One region of the Streptomyces sp. NPDC007896 genome, then DNA from elsewhere that is predicted to be linked to it. Evidence: riboswitches for the same ligand, from Rfam matches in the RefSeq annotation. Region 1 holds a riboswitch; each other region holds the start of a gene.
What was found. A riboswitch is a leader RNA that binds a small molecule or an ion and turns the genes downstream of it on or off. The one in region 1 is predicted to bind cyclic di-AMP.
Positions count from the first base shown of each region.

Region 2: it holds a riboswitch for cyclic di-AMP, as region 1 does, so the genes downstream of both, ACFZDJ_RS40340 (transglycosylase family protein) here and ACFZDJ_RS42645 (M23 family metallopeptidase) in region 1, are expected to answer to the same signal.
Region 3: it holds a riboswitch for cyclic di-AMP, as region 1 does, so the genes downstream of both, ACFZDJ_RS46120 (peptidoglycan DD-metalloendopeptidase family protein) here and ACFZDJ_RS42645 (M23 family metallopeptidase) in region 1, are expected to answer to the same signal.
Region 4: it holds a riboswitch for cyclic di-AMP, as region 1 does, so the genes downstream of both, ACFZDJ_RS33235 (NlpC/P60 family protein) here and ACFZDJ_RS42645 (M23 family metallopeptidase) in region 1, are expected to answer to the same signal.

Region 1 is NZ_JBIBKX010000018.1:80,568-84,008, reverse strand. Features, by position in the region: gene ACFZDJ_RS42655 (insulinase family protein) at 1-288, shown strand, start outside; gene ACFZDJ_RS42650 (insulinase family protein) at 285-1,673, shown strand; cyclic di-AMP (ydaO/yuaA leader) riboswitch at 1,972-2,132, shown strand; gene ACFZDJ_RS42645 (M23 family metallopeptidase) at 2,145-2,909, shown strand; gene ACFZDJ_RS42640 (GntR family transcriptional regulator) at 3,146-3,441, shown strand, end outside.
Region 2 is NZ_JBIBKX010000016.1:103,333-106,773, forward strand. Features, by position in the region: gene eno (phosphopyruvate hydratase) at 1-482, opposite strand, end outside; gene ACFZDJ_RS40340 (transglycosylase family protein) at 834-1,553, opposite strand; cyclic di-AMP (ydaO/yuaA leader) riboswitch at 1,558-1,721, opposite strand; gene ACFZDJ_RS40345 (transglycosylase family protein) at 1,905-2,927, opposite strand; gene ACFZDJ_RS40350 (cytochrome P450) at 3,099-3,441, opposite strand, start outside.
Region 3 is NZ_JBIBKX010000022.1:47,644-51,084, reverse strand. Features, by position in the region: gene ACFZDJ_RS46125 (alpha-galactosidase) at 1-760, shown strand, start outside; cyclic di-AMP (ydaO/yuaA leader) riboswitch at 1,062-1,220, shown strand; gene ACFZDJ_RS46120 (peptidoglycan DD-metalloendopeptidase family protein) at 1,223-2,215, shown strand; gene ACFZDJ_RS46115 (hypothetical protein) at 2,461-3,441, shown strand, end outside.
Region 4 is NZ_JBIBKX010000011.1:377,038-380,478, forward strand. Features, by position in the region: gene ACFZDJ_RS33230 (tellurite resistance/C4-dicarboxylate transporter family protein) at 1-389, opposite strand, end outside; gene ACFZDJ_RS33235 (NlpC/P60 family protein) at 485-1,663, opposite strand; cyclic di-AMP (ydaO/yuaA leader) riboswitch at 1,671-1,843, opposite strand; gene ACFZDJ_RS33240 (UvrD-helicase domain-containing protein) at 2,137-3,441, shown strand, end outside.

The DNA of each region.
Region 1 (3,441 bases):
GAGGGCCCCACGGACGAGGAGATGGAGCGCGCCCAGGCCCAGTTGGAGCGCGAGTGGCTGGACCGGCTCGGTACGGTCGCGGGCCGCGCCGACGAACTGTGCCGGTACGCCGTCCTGTTCGGCGACCCGCAGCTCGCCCTGACGGCCGTACAGCGCGTCCTGGACATCACGGCCGTGGAGGTCCAGGAGGTCGCCAAGTCCCGCCTGCGCCCCGACAACCGCGCGGTGCTCGTGTACGAGCCGGTCGCTGCCGACACCACCGAAGAGGACGAGGAGGCGGCGAAGTGACCGAGCTCGCCACCATGGACTTCCACCCGCAGCCCCAGGCGGGTCAGCCCAAGCCCTGGGCCTTCCCGGCGCCCGAGCGCGGCACGCTGGACAACGGCCTGACCGTGCTGCGCTGCCACCGCCCCGGCCAGCAGGTCGTCGCCGTCGAGGTGCTGCTCGCCGCGCCGCTGGAGGCCGAGCCCGCGGGCCTCGACGGCGTCGCCACGATCATGGCGCGCGCCTTCTCCGAGGGCACCGACAAGCTCTCCGCCGAGGAGTTCGCCTCCGAGCTGGAGCGCTGCGGCGCCACCCTCGACGCGCACGCCGACCACCCCGGCGTACGGCTGTCGCTCGAAGTGCCCGTCTCGCGCCTGCCCAAGGCGCTCGGGCTGCTCGCCGACGCCCTGAGGGCACCGGCGTTCGCGGACAGCGAGGTGGAGCGGCTGGTGCGCAACCGGCTCGACGAGATCCCGCACGAGACGGCCAACCCGGCCCGGCGTGCCGCCAAGGAGCTCTCCAAGGAGCTGTTCCCGGCTACCTCGCGCATGTCGCGCCCGCGCCAGGGCACCGAGGAGACCGTCCAGAAGATCGACTCGGCGGCCGTACGCGCCTTCTTCGACAAGCACGTACGTCCCGCCACGGCCGCCGCCGTGATCGTCGGCGACCTGACGGGCGTCGACCTCGACGCGCTGCTCGCCGAGACGCTCGGCGACTGGACCGGCTCGCCCGCCGAGCCGCGCCCCGTGCCGCCGGTGACCGCCGACGACACCGGCCGTGTGATCATCGTGGACCGCCCCGGCGCGGTCCAGACGCAGCTGCTCATCGGACGCGTCGGCGCCGACCGGCACGACCGTGTGTGGCCCGCCCAGGTGCTCGGTACGTACTGCCTCGGCGGCACCCTCACCTCGCGCCTGGACCGCGTCCTGCGCGAGGAAAAGGGCTACACCTACGGTGTGCGGGCGTTCGGCCAGGTCCTGCGTGCCGCCCCGGACGGAACCGGTATCGCGATGCTCGCCATCAGCGGCTCCGTGGACACCCCGAACACCGGCCCGGCGCTCGACGACCTCTGGAAGGTGCTGCGCACCCTCGCCGCCGAGGGCCTGACGGACGCCGAGCGCGACATCGCCGTACAGAACCTGGTGGGGGTGGCGCCCCTCAAGTTCGAGACCGCGGCGGCCGTCGCGGGCACGCTCGCGGACCAGGTCGAGCAGTACCTGCCGGACGACTACCAGGCGACGCTGTACCAGCAGCTCGCCGCGACCGGCACCGTGGAAGCCACCGCGGCCGCCGTGAGCGCCTTCCCGGTGGACCGTCTGGTGACCGTCCTCGTCGGCGACGCCACGCAGATCCGGGAGCCCGTCAAGGCCCTCGGAATCGGTGAAGTGACCGTCGTTTCGGCGGAGTAGAGGTTCAGCGGAGCAGCGGCTCGGTAGAAGCCGGCTGGAAGCCGAGCCGCACGCGGAGCGGAAGAGCGTGACTCCGTAGGGCCCGGGTGACTGAAGAGTCGCCCGGGCCCCTTTTTGCTCGGATTTCCGCTCGGATTGCGCTTGGACCTCATCCCCAAGATGTCCGTATTGGTAGGGAGGTTGCCCGTCTGCCCTGTGGCATGCACTACAAAAACCGTGATCCGTTTGTTGATTGAAAGACGCCCCGTCTAGCGTCGGGGCGGCTGTTCGTCAGGCAGTGCGCCGCGCCCGCGGCACCGGACAGTCATCGCCGAGTCCCCGTACGGCGCGAGCCAGGGGAGCCGGGGACCCACACGTAGTCCCTGGGGTGAATCGGACGCCCTCCCTGGAGGGGGTCCGTAGGAGACCTTCCTGCTCCGAACCCGTCAGCTAACCCGGTAGGCGAGAGGGAAGGAAAGGAACAGCCCCTACATGGCGTTCACCTGTGGCCCCGGGAAACACCGCCGTCCGAGCCGCGTGAAGCGCTCCACCACGAACGCCGTCGGCGTCGCCGCGCTCACCACCACCGGTGTCATCGGAACCCTGGCCGCCCCGGCCCTCGCCGCGGACGCCTCCGTCGAGCAGACCGGGCTGACCCAGGCCGTCACCCTCGGCGACAGGGTCGCCGCCCAGATCGACGCGCAGGCCGCCGCCCAGCAGCGCGCCGCCGACGAGGCGGCCGCGCGCAAGAAGGCCGAAGAAGCCGCGCGCAAGAAGGCCGCCGAGGAGGCGAAGAAGGAGCGCGAGGCCAAGGAGCGTGCCGCCCGCGCCGCCGAGCGCAAGCGCCTCAACACCTTCGTCCTGCCGATCACCGGCTCGTACATCTCCACCGGCTACAAGACCGGCGGCAGCCTCTGGTCCTCCGGCAGCCACACCGGCGTCGACTTCCACGCCGCCTCCGGGACCTCGGTCCACGCGGTCGGCTCCGGCACGGTCGTCACGGCCGGCTGGGGTGGTGCCTACGGCAACCAGATCGTCCTGAAGATGCACGACGGTACCTACACGATGTACGGCCACCTGTCGTCCATCGGCGTCTCCGTGGGGCAGACGGTCACCCCGGGCCAGCAGATCGGCCTCTCCGGCTCCACCGGGAACACCACCGGGCCGCACCTCCACTTCGAGGCCCGCACGACGGCGGAGTACGGCTCCGACATGGACCCGGTCGCCTACCTCCGCTCGCACGGCGTGAACGTCTGACGCTCGCACGGCGTGAACCTCTGACACTCGCGCACCGTGAACGTCCGACGACCGGCGTCAACACTTCCGAAGCCCCGGCTCCCCTCAGCCGGGGCTTCGTCGTTTCGAACGACTGTCTGTCCAAAAAATATCCATGGATTCCGGCCCGCCATCGGAAATTCCGGCTCTCTGCAATAGAGTCGCTGAACAAGCGTCAATCGACCGCGTTTCGCGGGGATTAAGGCGGAGGTCCGGTCATGCGCATTCCCGCGCACTCGGTATGCACGGCGATCCGTGACGACATCGTCGCGGGTGTCTACGAGCGCGGCAGCCGGCTCACCGAGGAACTGCTCGCGCGCCGCTACGGCGTCTCGCGGGTCCCCGTGCGTGAGGCCCTGCGCACGCTGGAGGCCGAGGGCTTCGTCGTCACCCGTCGGCACGCGGGCGCGTGTGTCGCGGAGCCCACCGAGCAGGAGGCCGCGGACCTGCTGGAGATGCGCATGCTCCTGGAGCCGCTGGGCGCCGCGAGGGCCGCGCAGCGGCGCACCGAGGC
Region 2 (3,441 bases), on a different contig from region 1:
TTGGAGTCGGCGTGCGAGCCGCCGTTCAGGATGTTCATCATCGGAACGGGCAGCAGGTGCGCGTTCGGGCCGCCCAGGTAGCGGAAGAGGGGGAGGTCGGACGCCTCGGAGGCGGCGTGCGCGACGGCGAGCGAGACGCCGAGGATGGCGTTGGCGCCGAGCGAGCCCTTGTTGTCGGTGGCGTCCAGGTCGAACATCGCCTGGTCGATCAGGCGCTGCTCGGTGGCGTCGTAACCGACGAGCTCCGGGCCGATCTGCTCGATGACGGCGAGGACGGCCTTCTCGACACCCTTGCCGCCGTAACGGTTGGGGTCACCGTCACGCAGCTCGATGGCCTCGAAGGCGCCGGTGGAAGCGCCGGACGGAACGGCGGCACGACCCGTGCTGCCGTCGTCGAGGCCGACCTCGACCTCGACCGTGGGGTTGCCTCGGGAGTCCAGGATTTCCCGGGCTACGACGACGTCGATGGACGGCACGAGCATCTCCTTCTGGGATGTGACGCGGGTACGCGGAGCCTGTGATGGCTTCGCGACATGAGCCTAACCGCCTCGGGGGGATCGGCCAGCCGGTCGCCCACCCCTTGGGCAGAACTGAACGTACACATTGTTCCAGAACGGAACAAAAACGGGTACCGAAATCCGGGTACAAAACGCTCGGCACGAAACGCCGGGCACGAAACGCCGGATACGAAAAACCCCGCTCCGGCGCGTACGGGGGAACACGCACCGGAGCGGGGGGCCCGTGGGGACGGGGGTGACCCTCATCGGGGTCTCCAGCGTGGAGACCCCTTTTATGAGGGACCTGTCATTCAGCTGAGGCGAAGCTGCCGATCATCAGCCGAGGTGAAGCCGCTGACCCGGGTAGATGAAGTCGGCGTCGTCGACGATGTCCTTGTTCAGCTTGAACAGCTGCTGCCAGCCGCCCTTGACCTTCTTCTTCTCGGCGATCGAGCTGAGGCTGTCACCCTTGACGACCTTGTACTCGCCGTCACCCTTCTTGACCTTCTTGCCGGTCGGGGTGGAGACGGTCTTCTCGGCGGCCGGGCGGGACGCCGAACGGGAGGCCGCGGTGTCCGTCGAGCGGGTGGCGGCGCTGGTGCTCGGCGAGCTGTTCGACGAGGAGCTGTTCGAGGAAGACGAGGTCGACGGGGCGCTCGCACCGCCGGTGTACGCGGCGCCCGACAGGCCCGTGCCACAGGTCGGCCAGGCGCCCTTGCCCTGGGCGGCGAGGACCTTCTCGCCGATGGTGATCTGCTGCGACCTGGAGGCCTGGTTGGCGGTCGCGGCGTACGCGGTGCCGCCGTACGCGGCCCAGGTGGAGGCCGAGAACTGCAGACCGCCGTAGTAGCCGTTGCCGGTGTTGATGGACCAGTTACCGCCGGACTCGCACTGGGCGACGGCGTCCCACTCGGAGGCGGTGGCCGCGGAGGCGCTGCCGGCCGCCATCAGCGGAGCGGCGATGGCGACACCGGTGACACCGGCGAGCGTGGCGACACGGGTCGTCCGGTTGAAAACGGTCGGACGGCGGTGCTTGCCCTTGCTGGAAAACAGCATGGAGAGATCCCCTCACCGACGCCTGCGAGGTGAGCTGTCGGGTTCGGGCGGGTGAGTGCCCGGCCGTGCGCTCTGAGCGCTCGGCTTCACCCCAAGCCACTCCCGGTCAACTACCGGGTGCGGCACTTACCTTGGGTCCCCCGCTCCTGCCTACGGCGCTGACGCGTCGACTGTTCCCGTACGGCCGTTGGCAGGATTCGGCGTTGGCGACCGTCGGGGCCCGCTGTGGCGAGCGGTCATGACCGTAAGCAGTCGATCGGCTGAATTCCAAAGACGATCAGGGCCTTTGAGATCCATCTCTCACTCGCGCCAAACCGGACATTACACAGCGAACCATGACGCGAACTGCCCCTACTTTTCGCCCGATTCAGCACCAACTGCAAGGCTCTGACCGGGGAGGATGAGGTTCGGGTCGACGCCGACCGTCTTCTTGTTCGCGTCGTACAGCTCGGCCCATCCGCCTTCGAGGTCGAGGGCGTCCGCGATGGTCCAGAGATTGTCTCCGGCGCGCACGACGTAGGAGCCGTCGACGACATCACGGGAAGCGCCGACGCCGCGCGAGGCGTGCCGCCCTGAGGGGTCGTCGGTACGGCCGTCCACGGCGCTGTCGGTGGTGTTCTCGTTCGCGTTGTCGCCGCGGTGGCGCCCGGCGCCGGCCGTCGCGTTCTCGGACGTACCGGAAGAGCCGTCGCTCTGGCGGGAGTTGCCGGAGTTGTCGCCCTTGGTCGATTCCGTGTCGGAGTTGTCCGCTCCCTGATCGCCGCCGGTGTCGGCCTTCGTCGTGTTCTTGGTCGCGTTCCCGGTCGCCTTCGAGGACGAACCAGACGAAGACAAGTCAGACAAAGACGAATCGGACGTCGAGCCGGACGAGGCGGACGGAGTCGAAGTCGCGGACGAACTGGATGAACTGGATGAACTGGATGAACTGGACGAACCAGATGAATTCGATCCGTTGGGCGAATCGTTCGCCACGCCCGTGTCGACCAGGATGTCGCCCGAGTTCTTGCTCAGCCCGGAGAGCGGTCCACAGGTCGGCCAGGGGGTGAGGCCCTGGTCGTCGAGGAGCTTCTCGGCGATGGCTATCTGCTGCGAGCGGCTGGCCTCGTCGGCGCTCGACGCGTAGGTGAGACCGCCGTACTTCTCCCAGTCCGCCTGGCTGATCTGGAGTCCGCCGTAGTACCCGTTGCCGCTGGCGGCACTCCACTGGCCGGCGCTCTCGCACTCGGCGACCCGGTCCCACGTGGTGCCGTCGGCCGCGCTCGCACTGGTGGCACCGAGCAACGGGATCGCGATGGCGGATCCGGTCACTCCTGCCGCGACGATGAGGGCCGGGGCCTGACGGGGGCGACGATGGCGGCCGTTCCCGGAGAGCATGCGGAAGCCTTTCGCGTGACAGCAGGTGACTACGCGACGTGTGAGTCGCGTTGACGAGTGAACGTATCCGCACCCGAACGCTTGTCACAAGTCGATGCAGCGTAGATCACGTGAAGATCACAGAGTTGAGAGTGCGTCAGGTTTCCGCGCCCGCGGGTGTATGGTCGCCCGCTATCGCGAGACCGGTACCGGAGGCGTGAACTCCACTGGAAGCGTGCGCAATCCGCGCATAATGAGCCCGCCACGCCAGCGCAAATCGGTCGAATCTCCCGCGAGTTGAAGGTCGGGGAGACGGGTGAGGAGAGTGGCGAGCGCGGTCTGGCCCTCCAGCCGGGCGAGCGGGGCGCCGAGGCAGTAGTGGATGCCGTGGCCGTAGCCGAGGTGTTGGTTGTCACGGCGGGAGAGGTCGAGCGTGTCCGGCCGTTCGAACCGCGCGGGGTCACGGTCCGCAGCCGCGAGGACCACGAGGACGGGGTCGCCCGGTGCGATGTCCTGACCGCCGATGCGGACGGCC
Region 3 (3,441 bases), on a different contig from region 1:
GATCGACTATGTGAAGTGGGACTTCAACCGCTGCTTCACGGACGCCGGTTGGCCCGGTGAGCCGTACCCGCAGAAGCTGTGGGTCGAGCACGTGGAGGCCCTGTACGGACTCCTGGACCGGCTGCGCGCCGAGCACCCCGGGGTCGCCTTCGAGTCCTGTTCGGGCGGTGGCGGCCGGATCGACCTCGGCGTCATGGCGCGCACGGACCAGGTGTGGACCTCCGACAACACCGACCCGCTCGACCGGCTCGCCATCCAGCACGGCTTCAGCCAGATCCACCCGGCCCGGATCATGGCCGCCTGGGTCACGGACAGTCCGAACGCGCAGCTCAACGGACGGATCAGCTCGCTGCGGTTCCGGTTCGTGAGCGCCATGGCCGGGGTCCTCGGGGTCGGCGGTGACCTGGCCGACTGGAGCGAGGTGGAGCTCGCCGAGGCGCGGGAGTGGGTGGAGCGCTACAAGGAGATCCGGCCGGTCGTGCAGCGCGGCGACCTCTACCGGCTGCGGCCTCCAGGCGGCGGCCTGAGCGCGGTGCAGTACGTGCACGGCGACGAGACCGTCGTCCTCGCCCTGCTCCAGGCCCAGCACCACGGCGAGCCGGTCGCCCCGCTCCGGCTGCGCGGGCTGGATCCGAGCGCCGCGTACGAATGCTGTGAAACGGGCGAAGTGCACCGGGGTGCGGTGCTGTTGCATCACGGGTTGCGGACGGAGCTGCGTGGGGACTTCGATGCGGCAGTTATCCGGCTGCGTCGCATGTGAGTGTTCTGTCCGTATTGATGCCTTCATTCCAACTGGCCCTGGAATAAAGGACCGTGGTGCGATGTGCGTGAGCAGCGTCATATTCGTGACGATGCGTTGCGGTCCCGCTTTCTCAATCGGCCCGAATTTCCTGGCGGTTTGCGGGACGGGGGAGATCATTGTCCACGGAGGGTGACCGGAATTCCGGCATGGATCAAGGGGGGCACGCGCACAGAAAAGCCACATGGTTGGCGATGCGCCCCCATCTCGCTTACGTTCGCCCTCAATCCGGACGGACGCCCAATCCTGCCGCCGCCCGGTATCCGCACACCCACCGGTAACCGGCAGGAGCGGGGGACCCACAGGTACCACGCCTGTTCCGGTCTCCGGAACGGCTAGGGGTAAAGCCGCGCAGCCGCGTGGCCGGGCATCTCCAGCCCGCACCCGACAGCTCACCTCGCAGGCGCCGGAGAGGAATTCTTCATGCCCGCGAAGGGTAAGCACCGCCGCCCCAAGTCCCAGCGTTTCTCCCGCTCGATCGCCGTGGCCGGAACCGGTGGCGCCGCGCTCGCGCTGCCGCTGATGGGGGCCGCCGGTGCCCATGCCGTGACGCCGACAGTCGCGGTTTCGTCCACTCCGGAAAAGACCGCGACGATTTCCGGCGCGACGGTTTCCAAAAAGTCCGCGACGGTTTCGGAAAAGACCGCTACGGCCTCCACGGCCGCGACGAAGACCTATTCGGTGAAGGCAGGCGACTGGCTCGCCAAGATCGCCGAGCGGCAGCACCTCAGCGGCGGCTGGCAGAAGCTCTACTCCGACAACCGCCAGGCCATCGGCGGCGACCCCTCGCTGATCCACCCCGGCCTGAAGCTCGCGATCGGCGAGAAGGCCGCGTCGACCGACAACACCAAGCCGTCGACCAAGCCATCGGCCAAGTCGTCCACGCAGTCGTCCGCCAAGACGGCCACGCGGTCGTCGGCGCAGCCGGCCACCGAGTCGTCCAGCGCGGCGGACGCGCCCAAGACCCAGGCCGCGGCCACCCAGGCCACCGGCACCGCCGGCAACACCGGTTACACCCTGCCGGTCGAGGGCGCCACCATCGGCACCGGCTACAAGGTCGCCGGCAGCATGTGGTCCAGCGGCTACCACACCGGCGTGGACTTCGTGGTCCCGACCGGCACCACCATCAAGGCCGTCGCCGCCGGCACCGTCGTCTCGGCCGGCTGGGGCGGCGCGTACGGCAACCAGGTCGTCATCCAGCACGCCGACGGCCGGTACTCGCAGTACGCCCACATGTCCGCCCTGTCGGTCTCGGCGGGCCAGACCGTGACCGAGGGCCAGCAGATCGGCCTCTCCGGCGCGACCGGCAACGTCACCGGTCCGCATCTGCACTTCGAGATCCGCACCACCCCGAACTACGGCTCGGACGTGGACCCGGTCGCGTACCTGCGCTCGCACGGTGTCGCCGTCGGCTGACGTCCGCCGCGTCTTTCACGACCTTCGAGGGCCGGACCTCCGCGATCGCGGAGGTCCGGCCCTCGGCGTTTCTCCGCGCGTCCCGGCGTGGTCATTTCATGATCGGCACATTGCGGTCTTGTGGCACCGGCGCACGAGGTGTCGACACGGTGCGAGGGTGACTCCACAGTGATCTCCGTAAGCGCTTTCTGTGTCTTCGGCGACGGCATCGCGGCCGTCGTCGCCACCGCAAGGAGCCCGCCATCGTGAGACCTCGAAGACTCGGCGTCACCGCCGCCGCCGCGCTGCTGGCCGGACCGGTCGACGCGCCCTCGCACGCCACCGAACAGCATCCGCCGCCGCGCCGGATCGTGGAGAGACTGGACCGCGGCCTGGTCGCCGTCCCCTCCGGCAAGGGCACCTTCCTGAGCTGGCGGTTACTCGGCACGGAGTACGCGCTCCCCCAAGTTCTCGGCTCCGCTCGAACAGGGGGTACCCCCACCGGGGACGCGATCGCGTTCAACGTGTACAAGGGCGGACGACGGCTCAACCGGGCGCCGGTCATCCGCTCGACCACATACCAGGACGACAGCCGGGGCACCGGCACGTACGCCGTGCGTGCCGTCGTCAACGGCCATGAGCGAAAGCCGAGTTCGGCGGCGCTCGACTTCGCGAAGGGCTACGCCGAGATTCCGCTGGCCGCCGTCGACGCGCCCGCCGCGATCAGCGGCTCGACGGCGATCGGCGGCTACCGCAACGACGACAACGTCACCGTGTACGACCTCGACGGCGACGGCAGGGCCGAGGTGCTGGTGCACACGGCCGACGGGACCACCTTCGCGGACGGAGCGAAGGTGACCGCCGACTCGCCCGCCAACCAGTTCATTTCGGTGATCGACGGGGAGACGGGCCTCGAGTGCACCCGGCAGCCCGTGCCCGACGACCTGGTCGCCGGCGGCCCCTCCGGCGGGCACTTCGGCATCGCGTACCTGGACGGCGTACACCCCAGCCTCGTCACGAAGTTGGTCACCCGGGTCGGTGCCAAGCGCGGAGCCTTCCGGATCCTCTTCCAGACCTGGGACTTCAACGGCACGGATCTGAGACGGCGTTGGAAGTACGTCGTCCCGGCCGGCAGCGGCGCCACCAGCTTCCACCAGATCCGGACCGTCGACGTCGACCAGGACGGCAAGGACGAGATCGCCGACGGCAACTACGTGGAGGGCGGCGACGGCACGCTGCGCTATGTC
Region 4 (3,441 bases), on a different contig from region 1:
TGCCGTACGACCAGGAAGAGCAGCCCGGGCCAGAGCACCGCCGACAGGGCGAGCAGGGCCTCGGCCGGCACCTCCCACCCCGGCGTGACCAGCCGCGTGCCGAGCACGGTGGTCGCCGCGACCGCGGTGAGCGCGCCCGGCGTAGCGGCCTCCGCCAGCCACCGCTCCCGCTCTCGCAGCAGCCGTACGACGAAGGCCGCGGCGAGCCCGAGCCAGCCGACGGCCGCCAGGGCCAGCACGATCCGGGACAGGATCTCGTAGCCGGTCTGCTCCAGCCCGATCGAGATGATGCCGGTGGCCAGGATCGCGGCTCCGGCGCCCGGCGGACTCTGCGCCCACCAGGTGCGCAGGCCGGTCCACCGGGTGCCGGGCGGGGAGATGGCTGACATGGGCCCGATGCTAAGGACCTTCGAGAGGGTTGGCGGCGGGCCACGCGCGCGTGGAGTCCGAGGAGCCCCACGCGCGTGTGCCGGGCGCCGGGGCGTTAGGCCGGACGCACCACGCTGTGGATGATCGACTCGCCGCCGTAGAAGATCGACTCCTCGCGGACGTACGCGCCCGGCTTGGGGGCGTGGATCATCATGCCGTTGCCGATGTAGAGGCCGACGTGGCTGATGTCGTCGTAGAAGAAGACGAGGTCACCGGGCTTGATGTCGGAGAGCGGGACCGTCGTGCCCACGTTGACCTGGTCCCAGGTGGTACGCGGGAGATCGACGCCGGCGGCCTTCCAGGCGGCCTGGGTGAGGCCGGAGCAGTCGTAGGAGCCGGGCCCGGTCGCGCCCCAGACGTACGGCTTGCCGATCTGGGTGCGGGCGAAGGCGAGGGCCTTGTCGGCCTTGGCGGTGTACGAGGAGTCGGTGGCCGAACTCCCGGTGGTCCCGGTGGTGGCGGTGGTCCCGGTGGTCCCGGTGGTCGCCTGCTGCTGGGCGGCCGCCTCCTGGGCCTTCTTCTCCGCGGCGGCCTGCTGCTGCGCCAGCTCAGCCGCCTTGCGGTCGGCCGCTTCCTGCTTCTTCTTCTCGATCGCCGCGAGCCGCGCCTTCTCCTCGGCGGTCAGCTTCGAGAGCAGGTCGCGCGCCTCGGCGAGCTTGCGCTGCACGTCGGCCTTGGACGTCCTCAGCGCGCTCTGCGTCGTGGTGAGCGTCTGCAGGCTCTGGGAGGCCTCCGCGCGCTTCTTGGTGGTGGCGGCCTGCTCGGTGATGTAGTCGTCGACGGCCACCTTCTGGCGGCTGGTCAGCCGGTCCATCAGCTGGGTCTGGTCGAAGTAGTCCTGCGGATTGTCGGCCAGCAGGAGGGTCGCGGTGTCGGGGGCGGCGGCACCGGTGCGGTACTGCGCCGCGGCGAACGAACCCAGCTCCTCGCGCGCGGTGTTCAGCTTCTCGGTGCGCTGGGCCACGTCGTCGAGGAGGGAGTCGACGCGCTTGCGCTGCTGCGCGGTCTTCTCCCTGGTCGCGTTGTACTTCTCGGTCGCCGCCTCGGCCTGGTGGTAGAGGTCGTCGACCTTCTTCTCGACCTCTTCGACACTCGGCTTGGGATCGGCCGAGGGCGCGGCGTTCGCCGTCTGGGAGAGCAGGGCCACGGAGGTGAGGGCCGCCGTGGCGAGGGCGGGGGTCCGTATACCCGCTATGCGCGTACCCGTAGGACTCCACTTGCGATGCGACGCCAAGAGAGGCGACTCCTTCCGTCTTCCGCCTACCGAGTTAGCTGTCGGGTTCGGGCGGGTGATTCCGGAAGGTTTGCCCTACGGTCCTTGTCCCAGCGGACAGTTGGACCGATTCACCCCAAGGTCGGTTGGGTCCCCGGCTCCGGCTGCCGTACGGCGCACCGGACTCGGCGGAGGCCGCACGGCCCGGCGGTGTTCGCCGGTTGGGTCGAGCGGCCTGCCCGGCACGCTAGCCAACTCATAAGTGTTCTGTGAAGTTTGATGTGCGATATGCCCGATACATTTTCGTGACCTTGACCTTGGAGGTCATTGATCGGGACCGACTGTGGCTGACCGTAATGAAACGATCCTGAACGGTAACGGCGTCCGCGGCGGAAAGGGTGGCGGAAAGGGATCATGCGCGGTCGTTGGAAAATCCGGTCGGGTTTCCAGGGTGGCCGCGGGTTGTCAGTGGGGCCGCCTAGACTCGGAGAGCGATGAGCAGCCTCTTTGATGACAGCTTTCTGGCGGACCTCCAGCCTTCCGGGGCCCACGAGGAAGAGCCCCCGCCGCCGCCCGAGGACGGGGCGCCGGAGCCGCTTCCGGACGACCTGTTCGGCGGTCGCTTCGACGTGTCCGCGAGCCGGGACGCCTACTACCGCGACGGCGCGCCCCGCCCCGCCGTGGACCCGGCGGCCCTGTTGGACGGGCTGAACGAGAACCAGCGCGCGGCCGTGGTGCACTCCGGCTCCCCGCTGCTCATCGTGGCCGGCGCGGGCTCCGGCAAGACCCGGGTGCTCACCCACCGCATCGCCCATCTGCTGGGCGAGCGCCATGTCCACCCCGGCCAGATCCTCGCGATCACCTTCACGAACAAGGCCGCGGGCGAGATGAAGGAGCGCGTCGAGCAGCTCGTCGGCCCGCGCGCGAACGCGATGTGGGTGATGACCTTCCACAGCGCGTGTGTGCGGATCCTGCGCCGCGAGAGCAAGAAGCTCGGCTTCACCTCCTCGTTCTCGATCTACGACGCCGCCGACAGCAAGCGGCTGATGGCGCTCGTCTGCCGTGACCTGGATCTCGATCCCAAGCGCTTCCCGCCCAAGTCCTTCAGCGCCAAGATCTCGAACCTGAAGAACGAGCTGATCGACGAGGAGGACTTCGCCGCCCAGGCCGCCGACGGCTTCGAGAAGACCCTCGCCCAGGCCTACGCGATGTACCAGTCGCGGCTGCGCGAGGCCAACGCGCTCGACTTCGACGACCTGATCATGACCACGGTCAACCTGCTGCGCGCCTTCCCGGACGTCGCCGAGCACTACCGGCGCCGCTTCCGCCACGTCCTGGTCGACGAGTACCAGGACACGAACCACGCGCAGTACGCCCTGGTCAGGGAGCTCGTCGGCCCGGCCGCCGGTGACCGGCCCGAGGACGCGCCGCCCGCCGAGGGCGAGCTCGGGCCCGCCGAGCTGTGCGTCGTGGGCGACGCCGACCAGTCGATCTACGCCTTCCGCGGCGCGACCATCCGCAACATCCTCCAGTTCGAGGAGGACTACCCGGACGCGACGACGATCCTGCTGGAGCAGAACTACCGCTCCACCCAGACGATCCTGTCCGCCGCCAACGCGGTCATCGAGCGCAACGAGTCCCGCCGCCCCAAGAACCTGTGGACCAACGCGGGCGCCGGTTCGAACATCACCGGCTATGTCGCCGACACCGAGCACGACGAGGCCCAGTTCGTCGCCGACGAGATAGACCGTCTCACCGACGCGGGCGAGGCCAGGGCGGGTGACGTCGCCGTCTTCTAC